2 regions of the Romboutsia ilealis genome follow, and region 2 is predicted to be linked to the other one. Evidence: a T-box and tRNA genes for the amino acid it is inferred to sense, from the RefSeq annotation. Region 2 holds a T-box; the other holds one or more tRNA genes.
What was found. The T-box of region 2 lies ahead of serS (serine--tRNA ligase). A T-box ahead of a tRNA ligase gene usually reads a tRNA of that ligase, here a tRNA-Ser.

Region 1: it has a tRNA-Ser gene. The T-box ahead of serS (serine--tRNA ligase) is inferred to sense a tRNA for this amino acid. The anticodon was not compared.

Annotation. Positions count from the first base shown of each region.
Region 1 is NZ_LN555523.1:2,133,829-2,142,963, reverse strand. Features, by position in the region: gene CRIB_RS10115 (response regulator transcription factor) at 1-379, shown strand, start outside; gene CRIB_RS10110 (sensor histidine kinase) at 379-1,803, shown strand; tRNA gene CRIB_RS10105 (tRNA-Ser) at 2,330-2,422, shown strand; gene CRIB_RS10100 (FMN-dependent NADH-azoreductase) at 2,668-3,315, shown strand; gene CRIB_RS10095 (ribonuclease H-like domain-containing protein) at 3,344-4,258, opposite strand; gene CRIB_RS10090 (ATP-dependent helicase) at 4,365-6,407, shown strand; gene CRIB_RS10085 (asparaginase) at 6,447-7,439, opposite strand; gene CRIB_RS10080 (cysteine desulfurase family protein) at 8,168-9,135, shown strand, end outside.
Region 2 is NZ_LN555523.1:2,484,783-2,489,422, reverse strand. Features, by position in the region: gene CRIB_RS11785 (nucleoside deaminase) at 1-207, opposite strand, end outside; gene serS (serine--tRNA ligase) at 717-2,000, opposite strand; T-box leader at 2,166-2,385, opposite strand; gene CRIB_RS11775 (transcription repressor NadR) at 2,784-3,308, opposite strand; rRNA gene rrf (5S ribosomal RNA) at 3,646-3,762, opposite strand.

The DNA.
Region 1 (9,135 bases), 350 kb from region 2:
ATTCTCACCAAGAGAAGTAGTTACACGTGTGAAAACTGTACTTAGACGTATACATTCATCAAATATATATAAGCCTAAAAATATTTTGAATTATGATAATCTTAGAATAAACTTAGATAATCATGAGGTATATATAAATAATGAAATATTAAATATTACGCCTAAAGAAATTAAGATACTCTATACACTTGCATTGAATAAAGGAACTACTTTATCAAGAGAGTATATATTGTCTGAAGTATGGGGATATGATTACTTTGGCGATACTAGAGTAGTTGATACTCAGATTAAAAGGCTTAGGAAAAAAATTGATATGGATAATTTAAATTGGGGAATTAAGTCAGTATATGGTGTTGGATATAAATTTGAGGTATCTTAATGAATAAAGAACTATTTAAGAAATTATTTAGAATAATAATTAGGGCTAGTATGGTTACTGTATTAACTATTGTATTATTTTGTAGCATAATTATAAAGGTATATTTTTTGAAAATTAACTTAAATGATATCCAATATAAGGTTAAGCACGCTGTATCTAATTATGAAAAAGACGATAATCTTTTATTTAAAAATATACAGCGAAGATTAGGTAATGATTTGATTATAAGAGTTTATGATAGCCAAGAAAAAGCTACATATAAATTTAATAATTTTAAATATGAAGATAACTATATTTCTGATGAAAAAATATCAAAAGTATTAGATCCGTATATAGAAACAGTTTTAGGCGGAAGTTCAATAAAAGATGTGATTAAGTTATATGGAATTAAGGGCGATTGTATGTTAATTGGTGAGCCTATCAATGAAGATAATGATGTAGTCAGAGCAATATTTATAATAAAATCAACAAGCGACGTTACCAATTGGTTAATAGTATTTTACATAGTTATTATAATAAGTATGACTTTAGTATTAATATCTATTATAGTATCTATTTATATTTTTATAAAAAGAGAATTTAAGCCAATAGAAGATATGACAGATGCAACAATATTAATGTCTAAGGGAGATTTTTCTATTAGGGTAGAAGCTAATCAAAACAATGTTATTGGGGAGTTAGTTAGAAAATTTAATTATTTAGCAGATAACTTAGAAAAGAGTGAAGAAGAATCAAAAATGCTAGATCAAATGAGAAAAGATTATGTTGCAAATGTATCTCATGAGTTAAAGACTCCTGTAACATCGATAAGGGCTATAGCTGAAATACTTAATGATGATGAACTTAAGGATAGTATAGATAAGAATAAATATTATAGTATGATTCTTAGAGAATCGATAAGGTTAGAGGTTCTAATTAAGGATATGTTGGAATTATCTAGGCTTCAATCTGGTAACATAGCTTTTGAAAAGTCATATGTAAGTGTAAACGATATTATAAATGAAGTTATTGAAAAATTTGAAATTATGGCAGATGATTTAGATATTGATTTTATAACCCCTAAAAATTTAGATAATATACCAAGTATATATACTAATTATAATAGAATAGTTCAAATACTTATAATCCTCTTAGATAATGCATTTAAATTTACAGCCTCAGGAGGAGTAGTGTGTTTAGAGGTTTCTAGTAAAACTGAATATTTAGAAATTAGTGTTATAGATTCTGGAATAGGAATAGATAAAGAAGATATACCTTTTATCTTTGATAGATTTTACAAAGCAGATAAATCTCATAATTCAAATGGAACGGGGATAGGTTTATCTATTGCATATGAAATAATTAAGCATCTAAATGAGAACATTTATATTGAATCAGAAATTGGAAGAGGTTCTAAATTTACTTTTACTATACATTACATGTAATTTATTACATATTGATATTATTAAAATAACTCGTTGTGCTAGTTAAACATGATTATTGAAAATACTAAAGTCTATTAAACTATACTTTTATAGTTCAAAAACTTTATATAGTAATTTCAATATGTTTAGTAAAATAACCAGCATAATAGATTAAAATAATATTATTCTATCAAATAATGAATATATTCAAAAAGCTAGAAAATAAAAATTATTGGTGCTAGTCATGATTTAAATAGAGTTTTTTATATCGTGATAAGATTTATGTTTTAAAAGATGGAATTATAATAGCATATAGAAATCCTAAAAATATTTTAACTAGAAAATTAATAAAGAAAGTATATGAAATAGATTCTAAATTAATAAGGATGAAGGCGGAGATATTTTGAGTGTATTTTATAAAGTATTTATATAAAGTAGAGTGTAATATCTCTACTTTACATAATAATAGTAAAATTTTTCAAAAAAATTATATAAACTATTGACTATATTGTTATTAGATTGTATAATTAAGGTATAAATTAAATAAGGAGAAGTACTCAAGTGGCTAAAGAGGAACCCCTGCTAAGGGTTTAGGCTGGGTTATACTGGTGCGAGGGTTCGAATCCCTCCTTCTCCGCCAGTTAAAAGACTATGAATTTCATAGTCTTTTTTACGCTTAAGGATATTATAATACTTAAAAAAATGTGGATAAATTCTGAATGTAAGTAATATCAATAAATTGGTTTTGAGCATAAAAAGGATTTTGAGCAACGGACGAAGTCGTTGGCGACATGAGCGAAGCGAATTTTTTATTGTAAATGAATAAAAAAGTACCTTATAGAAAAACTATATCAATAGATATAATATATGAAGGAAGGTACTATTATGAAAAAGTTATTATATATAAGTGTAAACTCTAAGCCTGAAAATTTATCTGCAAGTAAAACTGTGGCTAGAAAATTTATAAATAAATTTTTAGAAAAAAATAAAGATTTCCAATTAGAAGAGATAGACTTATATAAAGAGCATATACCTAGACTTGAGTATCAATATTTTGAAAAGAGAAATTGTATAATAAATGAGAGTGATGCTAAAGAACTAAGTGATAAAGAACAAAGAGAAATAAAAAAAATAAGAGAACTATGTGATCAATTTATAAGCGCTAATGCTTATGTAATTTCAGCTCCAATGTGGAGTTTGTCATTTCCAGCTCCACTTAAAGAATATATAGACTGTATAATGCAAGATCAAAAAACTATAAAATTTGAAGGTAAAAAAATAGAACCCCTTCTAAATGATAAACCAAGAACCATGGTATATATTCAATCTTCAGGTGGAAATGTGCCTTGGATGTTAAGACCAATTATGAATAAAGGACTTAATTATATAGAAGATATAATGAAATTTATGGGAATTAAGAAGTTTGAAGAATTATTAGTTGATGCTACTGGATTTACAGAAGAAGAAAAACAAGAAGCAATAAATAAAGCATCTAGTAAGATTGACGATGTTATAGATTCAATGAAATTTTAATATAAATGTTAAAGAGCTATAGTCCATATTATAAGGACGATAACTCTTTTTTTATTAGGTAATTGCATAATGAATATATATTATCTTCTAAGAATGAGTCATTAAACTTTAATGGAATTATTTTATATAAATTATAAAATAAAATTGTGTTATTATTTGAGTCTCGACCTTTGTCTAGCGATACATTTAATATTAGATTTTTCTCATCAGAGATTATAGAGTATGAATCATTATATATATTTATGTTAAATACGTTACCTTCAAAAGTATTATATATAATCGATAGTATGTTTTTGGATATTTTAAATGATCCTGGAACTAATTCTAATGATAAATTATTTGTAGCTATACATAAAACATTTAATTTATGTTTTAAAATATCTTTTATTTTAAAAATGACACCTAAATAATAAATATCTTCATAATTATGAAGAAGTATTTTTTCTTTTAAGTCTATATTTTGATTAACAGAATAATCTTTATATAAATCAATGCTTTCTTTACCAGAAATGGTATCTTCTCTATGAATACCAAGGTATTTTTCTATAGTTTTTAGTTTACAATCAGATAGAGAAAGTTTTTCCTTAAAGGGTCTTATAAGTTTAAGGATATCAATATCATCATTTTTAGATAGATAAAAATCGATATTATGTTTTTTTAGTCTAGTATTTAAAAAAGGAATATCAAAAGTTAGCCCATTAAAAGTAATATGATTTTGATAATTTTTTATAGTATTAATAAAAGTAAGTAGAAGTTCTTTTTCATCATCTTCTGTATTAGCAAAAAATTGCTTAATAACAGTTTTATTATCTTGATTAAAAAGAATTCCTATCAAAATAACTTTACAATAATTTGAGTTAAGGCCTGTAGTTTCTATATCAAATACAAAATGGTTAGGAGGTATATCTATTAATTCATCTAAAGTTTTAGTTATTACTTCCATAAAATTTCTCCTTTCTCCAATTATATATTATAATAATTATTAGGTTAAGCAAATATGCTTAACATTATTATAAATGAAATAAATAATACTTCAAGGTAGGTAGTATATGATAAGTATAGATAAATTAAATGAAAATCAATTAAAGGCTGTAGAACACATAGATGGACCTTGTATGGTGCTTGCAGGGCCAGGTTCAGGAAAGACTAGAGTTATAACATATAGAATAGCTAATATGATTGTAAATAAAAACATAAAGCCTACAAGCATACTTGCAATAAGTTTTACAAAAGCTTCATCTATAGAAATGAAAAATAGAGCATTAGCTTTAAGTAATGACTTTAGAATGAATAAGGTTACATATGGAACATTTCATTCCGTGTTTTTTAGGATATTAAGGTATTTTGAAAATTATAATATTGAAAGTATCCTAGATGAAAAAACAAAGAGGATTGGATTAAAGAGCATATTAAAGGGATTAAATATAGAAAATTCAGATGATGATGAAACTATTGGACAAGTTATAAATGAAATTTCATATGTGAAAAATGAATTGATGGATAAAAGAGATTTTAAATCAGAGGTATTGACTAATGATGAATTCATAAAGGTATATAATTTTTATGAAGAATACAAACAACAAATGAATAAAATAGACTTTGATGATATGTTAATAAAAACATATGAATTATTAAAACATAATAAGGCAGCTTTAGATAGAGTGAGAAGTGTTTATAGATATATTCTTGTGGATGAGTTTCAAGATATAAATAAGGTTCAATTTGAAGCATTAAAGTTAATAGCAAATCCAAATAATAATATATTTGTAGTAGGAGATGAAGATCAAAGTATCTATGGATTTAGGGGATCTAGACCAGATTTCTTATTAGAATTTGAAGAGTATTTTTCTAATACAACAAAAGTATTATTGGATATTAATTATAGATCTAAAGGTGAAATAATAGATATAGCTAATAGATTAATAGAAAAAAATACAAATAGATATGAGAAAGTTATAAAATGTGGTCAAGGCAATGGTGCTAAGGTAAATTATATTTCGCCCGAAGATTCAGAGGAAGAGGCTGTATATATAGCAAAAGATATAAAAGATAAGATTCAGGAAATGTATACGGAGTATACTGATTTTGCAGTAATATATAGAACTAATATACAATCAAGAGCTTTAGTTGATGTATTTATGGATATGAGAATCCCATTTGTAGTTAAAGACTCAATAGTTACTATATATGACCACTGGGCTGCTCAAGACATACTTGCTTACTTAAGAATAGGAGTTAATCCAAATTCTAATAAAGATTGGATAAGAATTATAAATAAACCTTTTAGATATATTTCTAAAGACAATTTAAATTTGATAAAGGATGAACCGGATTTTATAAATTCATTGATTAATAAGTGTGACTTACATCCTAAGCAAGTGAAAACTATAAATGATTTAGATATAGATATAAGTTATGTAAAGGGGCTAAGTCCTAAAAATGCAATATCATATATTAGAACAACTTTAGATTATGATAGATATATTTTGGATTATTGCGCGAATAGAAAAATAAAAACGAATGGACTTATAGAAATACTAAATGAGCTTGAAAGTTCAGCTACAAACTTTAAAACTATACAAGAATATTTAGAGCATATAGAAAGAGTAAAGTCTGAATTAGTAGATAATAAAAATAACAAAGAAACAGATGGTGTTATTTTTACAACTATGCACAGCGCAAAAGGATTAGAGTTTAAAAATGTTTATATTATAGGTGCTAATGAAGGGACAATACCACATGAAAAATCTTATGATATAGATGATGAAGCAAAGAAAAATGATCAAATAGAAGAAGAGAGAAGACTTATGTATGTAGCAATAACTAGAGCGGAAGAAAATATATGTATAAGTTCGCCAGTTAATAAGTATGGTAAAAGAGTTTCTAAATCAAGGTTTGTAGAAGATATAAAAGCTCCAACTAAAAAAGAAATGGATAGTATAAGTATAGGAGATAAAATATATCACAAAAAATTTAAAGAAGGTACCATAGTAGAAAAGAATGGTGATTCTATCAAAATAAGATTTAAAGATAGAGATAGAGCGTTAAATTCAAAGGTATGTTTAACAAAGAGAATAATATGGAAAATATAAAGAGGTTAATCTCTATTAAGAGATAACCCCTTTTTTATTTTAATAATATATTCCTTTTTCAAAGAAATCTTTTATTTCGTCTAAATTATCAGTCTTTCCAAGTGCTAACATAAGTTTTATTCTAGCTTTTTGACCTGGAAGTTCTCCACCGAATATACATCCGATATTTCTTAAATCTCTACCAGAACCTAAATAACCATAACTATCAAAGACTCTACCTGAATGGCATCTAGAAACTATAACAACGGGGATATCTTTTTCTCTAGCATATTTAACACCTTCATACATTTTAGGAGGTACATTACCTCTACCCATTGCTTCAATTATAATTCCTTTATAACCGCTATCAGCTGCAAACTTTATAAAGTCATCATTCATTCCAATTCCAGATTTGATTAAAGCAACTTTTGTTTCAACTTTATCAGTATCTATTATTGTTCTTTCTTCAGTATTCTTAAATAGTACTAATTCATTGCAGTCAATTAAACCTAATGGGCCTTTACTTAATGATTTAAAAGTATTTAAGGCTAATGTATCAGTTTTAGTTGCTTCAGAAGCTAATAAAACCTCATTGTTTAAAACTATAAGTACACCTTTTCCAACAGCTTTATCAGATATAGCTGTACAAACTGCTGCAGATAAATTGCTAGGCCCATCATATCCAAGTTCAGAGCTACTTCTCATGGCTCCAGTAACTATAACTGGTTTTTCACTAGATATAGTTAAATCTAGGAAGTAAGCAGTTTCTTCTAAACTATCAGTACCATGAGTTATAACAGCACCGCAAATATCTTCTCTTTCAAGTAAATTATTAATGTAATGCTTTAATTCTATTAATCTTTCTGGCGTCATATGAGGTCCAGGTATTTCAGCAAAATTAAATACTTCGATATCAGCAACTTTGTCTATGTTTGTAACCATTGACATTATTTGTTCTCCTGATAGAGTAGGAATTGCTGCACCAACATTTTCATCTACTGTCATAGAAATAGTACCACCAGTAAATATTATAGCGACTTTTTTCTTATTCATTACAATATCACCCACCTTTTATATTAAAAAACAAATACAATTATTTTACATTTTTTTATTTAAAAACATATAAATAAATATATATATATAAATTATATCAAAAAAAAACTATTTAAGTCTAGCGTTAAAAAAATATAAAAAAAAGAGCTTGGGGAAGCTCTTTTTTCGCTAAATTGACTTCCGTTGTCAACTTAACAATAATGGATATAAAGTCTATCCGTTCAAAAGGGGTATTGGGAATAGAGATTTTAATTAAGGTTATCAGGGGGATAACCATGTATTTATAATAACAAAGTTCGACACTAAAATCAATAGTTTTTCAAAAAAATATGAAAAAATATAAAATAAAAAAACCTACTTCGCATCCGATCGTGAAGTAGGCCATAAATGAATATAAATTATTCATTTAAAGGGGTATTGGGAATAGAGATTTTACTAAGGTTATCAGGGGGATAACCATATATTTATAATAACAAAGTTCGACAGTTTAATCAATAGTTTTTTACAAGAATATCAAAAATATTACATCTTTGTAGTGTAGATAATATTTTTATGTAATGAAAAATTTATTATATGTTAAAAAATAAAAAATTTAATGATATAATAAATAGATACGATTTTATAAAAGATATTTATATAAATTGAATTTTTAATATTTTTGATAATTAATAGATGAAGTTGGTAAAATAAATAATAAAATGTATATAAATAGAAAGTTGGTGCAATGTATGGATATATATTTAGACAATAGTGCTACAACGAAGCCATATAAAGAAGTTATAGATAAAATGGTTTATGCGCTTAATACAGACTATGCAAATCCATCTTCTTTACATAGAAAAGGTGTAGAAGTTGAAAAGAATATAAAAAATATAAGGCAAAGTATAGCTAGAACTCTAGGTATAAAAGATAAAGAAATATACTTTACATCTGGAGGAACAGAGTCTAACAATACCATAATAAGAGGTATTGTAGCTTTAAATAAAAAAAGAAAAAACCATATAATATCTACTACTATAGAGCATCCATCGGTATTAAATACTCTAAAGGATTTAGAATCTGAAGGTTGTGAAGTTACATATTTAGAAGTTGATAAAGATGGTAAAATAGATATAGAAGAGTTTAAAAATGCATTAAAGCCAACAACTTGCTTAGTTACAATAATGCATGTTAATAATGAAGTTGGTAGCATACAACCAATACAGGAGATCGGCAAACATCTTAAAACATTAAAGGACAAGGTATTCTTACATGTAGATGCTGTTCAATCTTATGCTAAGATAAACTTTAAACCATCAAAATATAATATAGATTTTATGAGTGTTAGTGGTCATAAGGTACATGGACCAAAAGGAATAGGTTTCATGTATGTTAGAGAAAATAATAGAATAAAGCCTATTTTAACTGGTGGGGGACAAGAAATAGGAATAAGATCTGGGACAGAAAATACACCAGGTATATATGGCTTAGGAGAAGCTATAAGAATAATAAATGAAGATTTAGATGGTAAAATAGAAAAAATAAAAAATCTAAGAGATTTATTAAAAAGAGAGATAATAGAAAATATAGAAAATATAAAATTAAACTCTCCAGAAGATGGAGTTTGCCATATATTAAATGTTACTTTTTATGGAATAAAAGGAGAAGTGCTACTTCATTATCTAGAACAAAAAGGTGTGTATGTATCTACTGGATC
Region 2 (4,640 bases):
TCTCCATCCACCTAACTTTTCTGAAGCTTGTCTTATAGCTAAAACTTCTGCATGAGCTGTACAATCATTTAACGTTTCAGTTAAATTATGAGCCCTTGCTATAATTTCATTATTCTTTACAATTACAGCTCCTATAGGTGTTTCACCTTTTTCATATGCTTTATTTGCTTCTTTTAAAGCCTCTTTCATGTAGTATGAGTTTTCCATATATCCTCCTAAAACTTACAACAAGTTTATATTAACATAGTTTATTTTATATTTCAACTTAAATTTAAATATTAATACTATTAATATAAACTCATATATGCATAGTGCTCTATATACAAAATAAATAACTTAATCTGTCGTGCTACTTATTCCCTACACATATTTAAAATGTTACATAAAATTTTTTAGTAATTATTTTTTTATTATAAACGCTAGTACTTTCAAAAATATAATTTATCTAATACAATGAATTAATCTGTTATGCTAGTTTTCTTACTAAACCTATTGAAATTACTATATAGTTTTTTAGCTATCAAAATGTAGATTTTAGACTATAGTATTTTCAATAATAATATTCAATTATCACAGCGATCTAATATATTTTTAATAAGGTTTTAGACTTAATCATTAATAAATTATATTTATATAAACTATATTTTATTAAAAATATATAAGAGTATCTTAAAATAATAATCTTAGGATACTCTTATATTTATATAAACTATATCTTATAATTCATTTTTCTTTATAACATCTACACCCATATATGGTCTTAATACTTCTGGAACAACTACAGATCCATCAGCTTGTTGATAGTTTTCTAATATAGCCGCTAAAGTTCTTCCTACTGCTAATCCTGAACCATTTAATGTATGAACATATTCAGCTTTAGATTTTTTATCTCTCTTGAATCTTATACCAGCTCTTCTAGCTTGGAAATCTTCAAAGTTTGAACAAGAAGATATTTCAACATATCTGTTGTAACTTGGCATCCAGACTTCTAAGTCATACTTGAATGCTGCAGTGAATCCTAAATCACCTGTACATATTCTAACTACTCTGTATGGTAATCCTAATAATTGTAACATTCTTTCTGCATCATTAGTTAATTTTTCTAACTCTTCATAAGAATTTTGAGGATCACAGAATTTAACTAATTCAACTTTGTTGAATTGATGTTGTCTTACTAAACCTCTTGTATCTCTACCAGCAGATCCTGCTTCAGATCTGAAACATGGTGTATATGCACAATACTTTATAGGTAATTGATCTGCAGTTAATATTTCATCTCTATGTATATTAGTTACTGGAACCTCTGCAGTTGGTATTAAGAAATATTCCATACCTTCTATCTTAAACATATCTTCTTCGAACTTTGGTAATTGTCCTGTTCCTATAAAACTTGCTCTATTTGCCATGAATGGAGGTAACACTTCTGTATATCCATGTTCTGCTGTATGAGTGTTTAAGAAGAAGTTTATTATAGATCTTTCAAGTCTTGCTCCTAAACCTTTATATAAAGTAAATCTTGAACCTGTTATTTTACCAGCAGTTTCAAAATCTAATATTCCAAGATCTGTACCTAGATCCCAGTGTGCTTTACTTTCAAAGTCAAACTTTGGAGTTTCTCCCCATTGTCTTATTTCAACATTATCTTCATCTGTCGTTCCTTGTGGAACATCTGGGTGAGGAACATTAGGGATTCTCATTAAGTTATATTCCATTTCCCCTTCAACTGCTCTAACTTGCTCATCTATAGCCTTTATCTTATCTGATAATTCTTTTAACTGAGCCTTTGCAGCATCTACATCTTTACCTTCTTTTATAAGTTGAGGTATTTTCTTAGATTCAACATTTAACTCATTTTTCATTACTTCAACTTCTTTAAGTAATTCTCTTCTCTTATCGTCTAATGCAACTACAGCATCTAAATCGAATTCTTTTTCCCCTCTTCTATCCATTGCTTTTTTTATGTCTTCTAAGTTTTCTCTTATTCTTTTTATATCTAGCATTTTACTTCCTCCTATTTTTATTTTATAGCTATTTTCTAGCTTATCTTTTAATACATATGTACATTTAGATAACGTTATCTTTTTAAAATTTATCTTAAGATTTTTGTTGAATAACTTTCCTAAAACAATTAATTGTAATAAAAAAAGACCTTCTATCCCCCTATAAAAAGGGACGAAAGTCTTTAATCCGCGTTGCCACCCTAATTGACCATACAGTATATGTATAGTCCTCTCAATCCTGTAACGTAGGTATACGTCTAATCTTACTATTATTTCCGACTAGAAGCTCTGGAATGGATTCAAAAATCATTGCAATGAGTTCACACCAACCACTCACTCTCTGAATACAAAAATATTTTTTACTATTTTCCTTCATAGCTTTTAAACTAATTGTTTTATTTGATAATCATTATATTATATATATAACCAAGTTTCAATAGTATTATTCAAACTTTTTATTATTTTATTTTAGTTAAAATATTTGCTTTTATAATTAAAAATTAATCTATTGTGATAGTTATTTTACTAAACATATTAAAATTACTATATATGTTTTAATAATAATTCTACATTATAAAATACTTTTATTGTTTATGGTACTTTTAAACAATACAAAATGATAACTTTACTTGATGAAGTATTTTAATTAAAACATATATATATTTTTTTTGAACTATAAAAATATATATTACTAGATTCTAGTATTTTCAATAATTATATTTAACTAGCACAACGAGTTAATTAGATTATTTTTGCAAAATAATGTTTTATAATTTTTATAGACTATTTTTTGCTATTATTTGCAAGTATATTTTTATCTAATAATGAGGAAATAATTTCATCTAATATCTCTTCACTTTTTGCTTCAATTGTGTGAAAATGGCTATTTTTTGTTAATGTTGATAATTGTTTAAATTCATCACTTGAGGCTTTTTTCATAAATTTATCTATATCTCTATTAGAAGCTATATCTAAATCTACTTTAATTTCTCCATAAATCGGATGTTTTACTATTACATCTTTTACTTTACCACCTAAATCTACTATAGTCTTTAACTCATTATAAAATTCATCTTCATCAGTATGGTTTCTGCATTCTATAACTTTAGATGACATTTTAGTATTATATATTACATACCCTTGAGGAGTAGCTATTATATCTACTCCTGTTGCTCTTATTAAAGCTATATCTTGAACTATTACTTGTCGGCTTACATTTAAAATATTCGCTAACTCATCACCCTTTATAGGATTGGTTGATTTATTTAATATACTCAATAGTAACTCTCTTCTCTCTTTAGTGTTCATAATTTACCCCTTCCAAACTTATAAATTATATTTCTTCTCTATATAATATTACTTACAATCGATATCACTAATCTATATTATATCATTATATATTTTATTTTGTATAATCCTAGTACAATATTAACTATAATGCTTAAAATTATAAAAATTCGCTTCGCTCATGTCGTTAACAACTCCGTCCTTTGTTCAAAATCTTTTTTAAGCTCAAAAATAGCTTATTGATATTACTTACATTCAGAATTTATCCACATTTTTTTAAGTATTATAATATCCTTAAGCGTAAAAAATGCCTTTAAATGATAAAAATCATATTAAAGGCATTTTTTAAAAAAAGATTACGTGGCTACGTCTTACTCTCCCAGGCAATTACCCACCAAGTACCATCAGCGCTAAAGAGCTTAACTTCTGTGTTCGGTATGGGAACAGGTGTATCCTCTTTGCTATAATAACCACATAATCTTTCAATTAACTTTTTATAAAGTTTTTTCAAAGTTAGTACTCTGAAAACTGCATACCATTTAGAATTCCATCATTTCTTTTGGTCAAGTCCTCGACCTATTAGTATCGATAAGCTAAATACATTACTGCACTTACACCTTCGACCTATCAACCAGGTAGTCTTCCTGGGGTCTTACCCTTACGGTGGGAAATCTTATCTTGAAGTTGGCTTCGCGCTTAGATGCTTTCAGCGCTTATCCATTCCGTACATAGCTACCCAGCCATGCCCTTGGCAGAACAACTGGTACACCAGAGGTACGTCCATCCCGGTCCTCTCGTACTAAGGACAGGTCTTCTCAAATTTCCTACGCCTGCGACGGATAGGGACCGAACTGTCTCACGACGTTCTGAACCCAGCTCGCGTACCACTTTAATGGGCGAACAGCCCAACCCTTGGGACCTACTACAGCCCCAGGATGTGATGAGCCGACATCGAGGTGCCAAACCTCCCCGTCGATGTGGACTCTTGGGGGAGATAAGCCTGTTATCCCCAGGGTAGCTTTTATCCGTTGAGCGATGGCCCTTCCATGCGGTACCACCGGATCACTAAGTCCGACTTTCGTCCTTGCTCGACCTGTATGTCTTGCAATCAAGCTTCCTTTTGCCTTTACACTCTTCGCACGATTTCCGACCGTGCTGAGGAAACCTTTGAGCGCCTCCGTTACTTTTTAGGAGGCGACCGCCCCAGTCAAACTGCCCACCTGACGGTGTTCCAAGACCTGATTCAAGGCCTATGGTTAGGATCCCAGTACTACAAGGGTGGTATCCCAAGGTTGACTCCACACAGACTGGCGTCCATGCTTCTTAGTCTCCCACCTATCCTGTACATGTAGT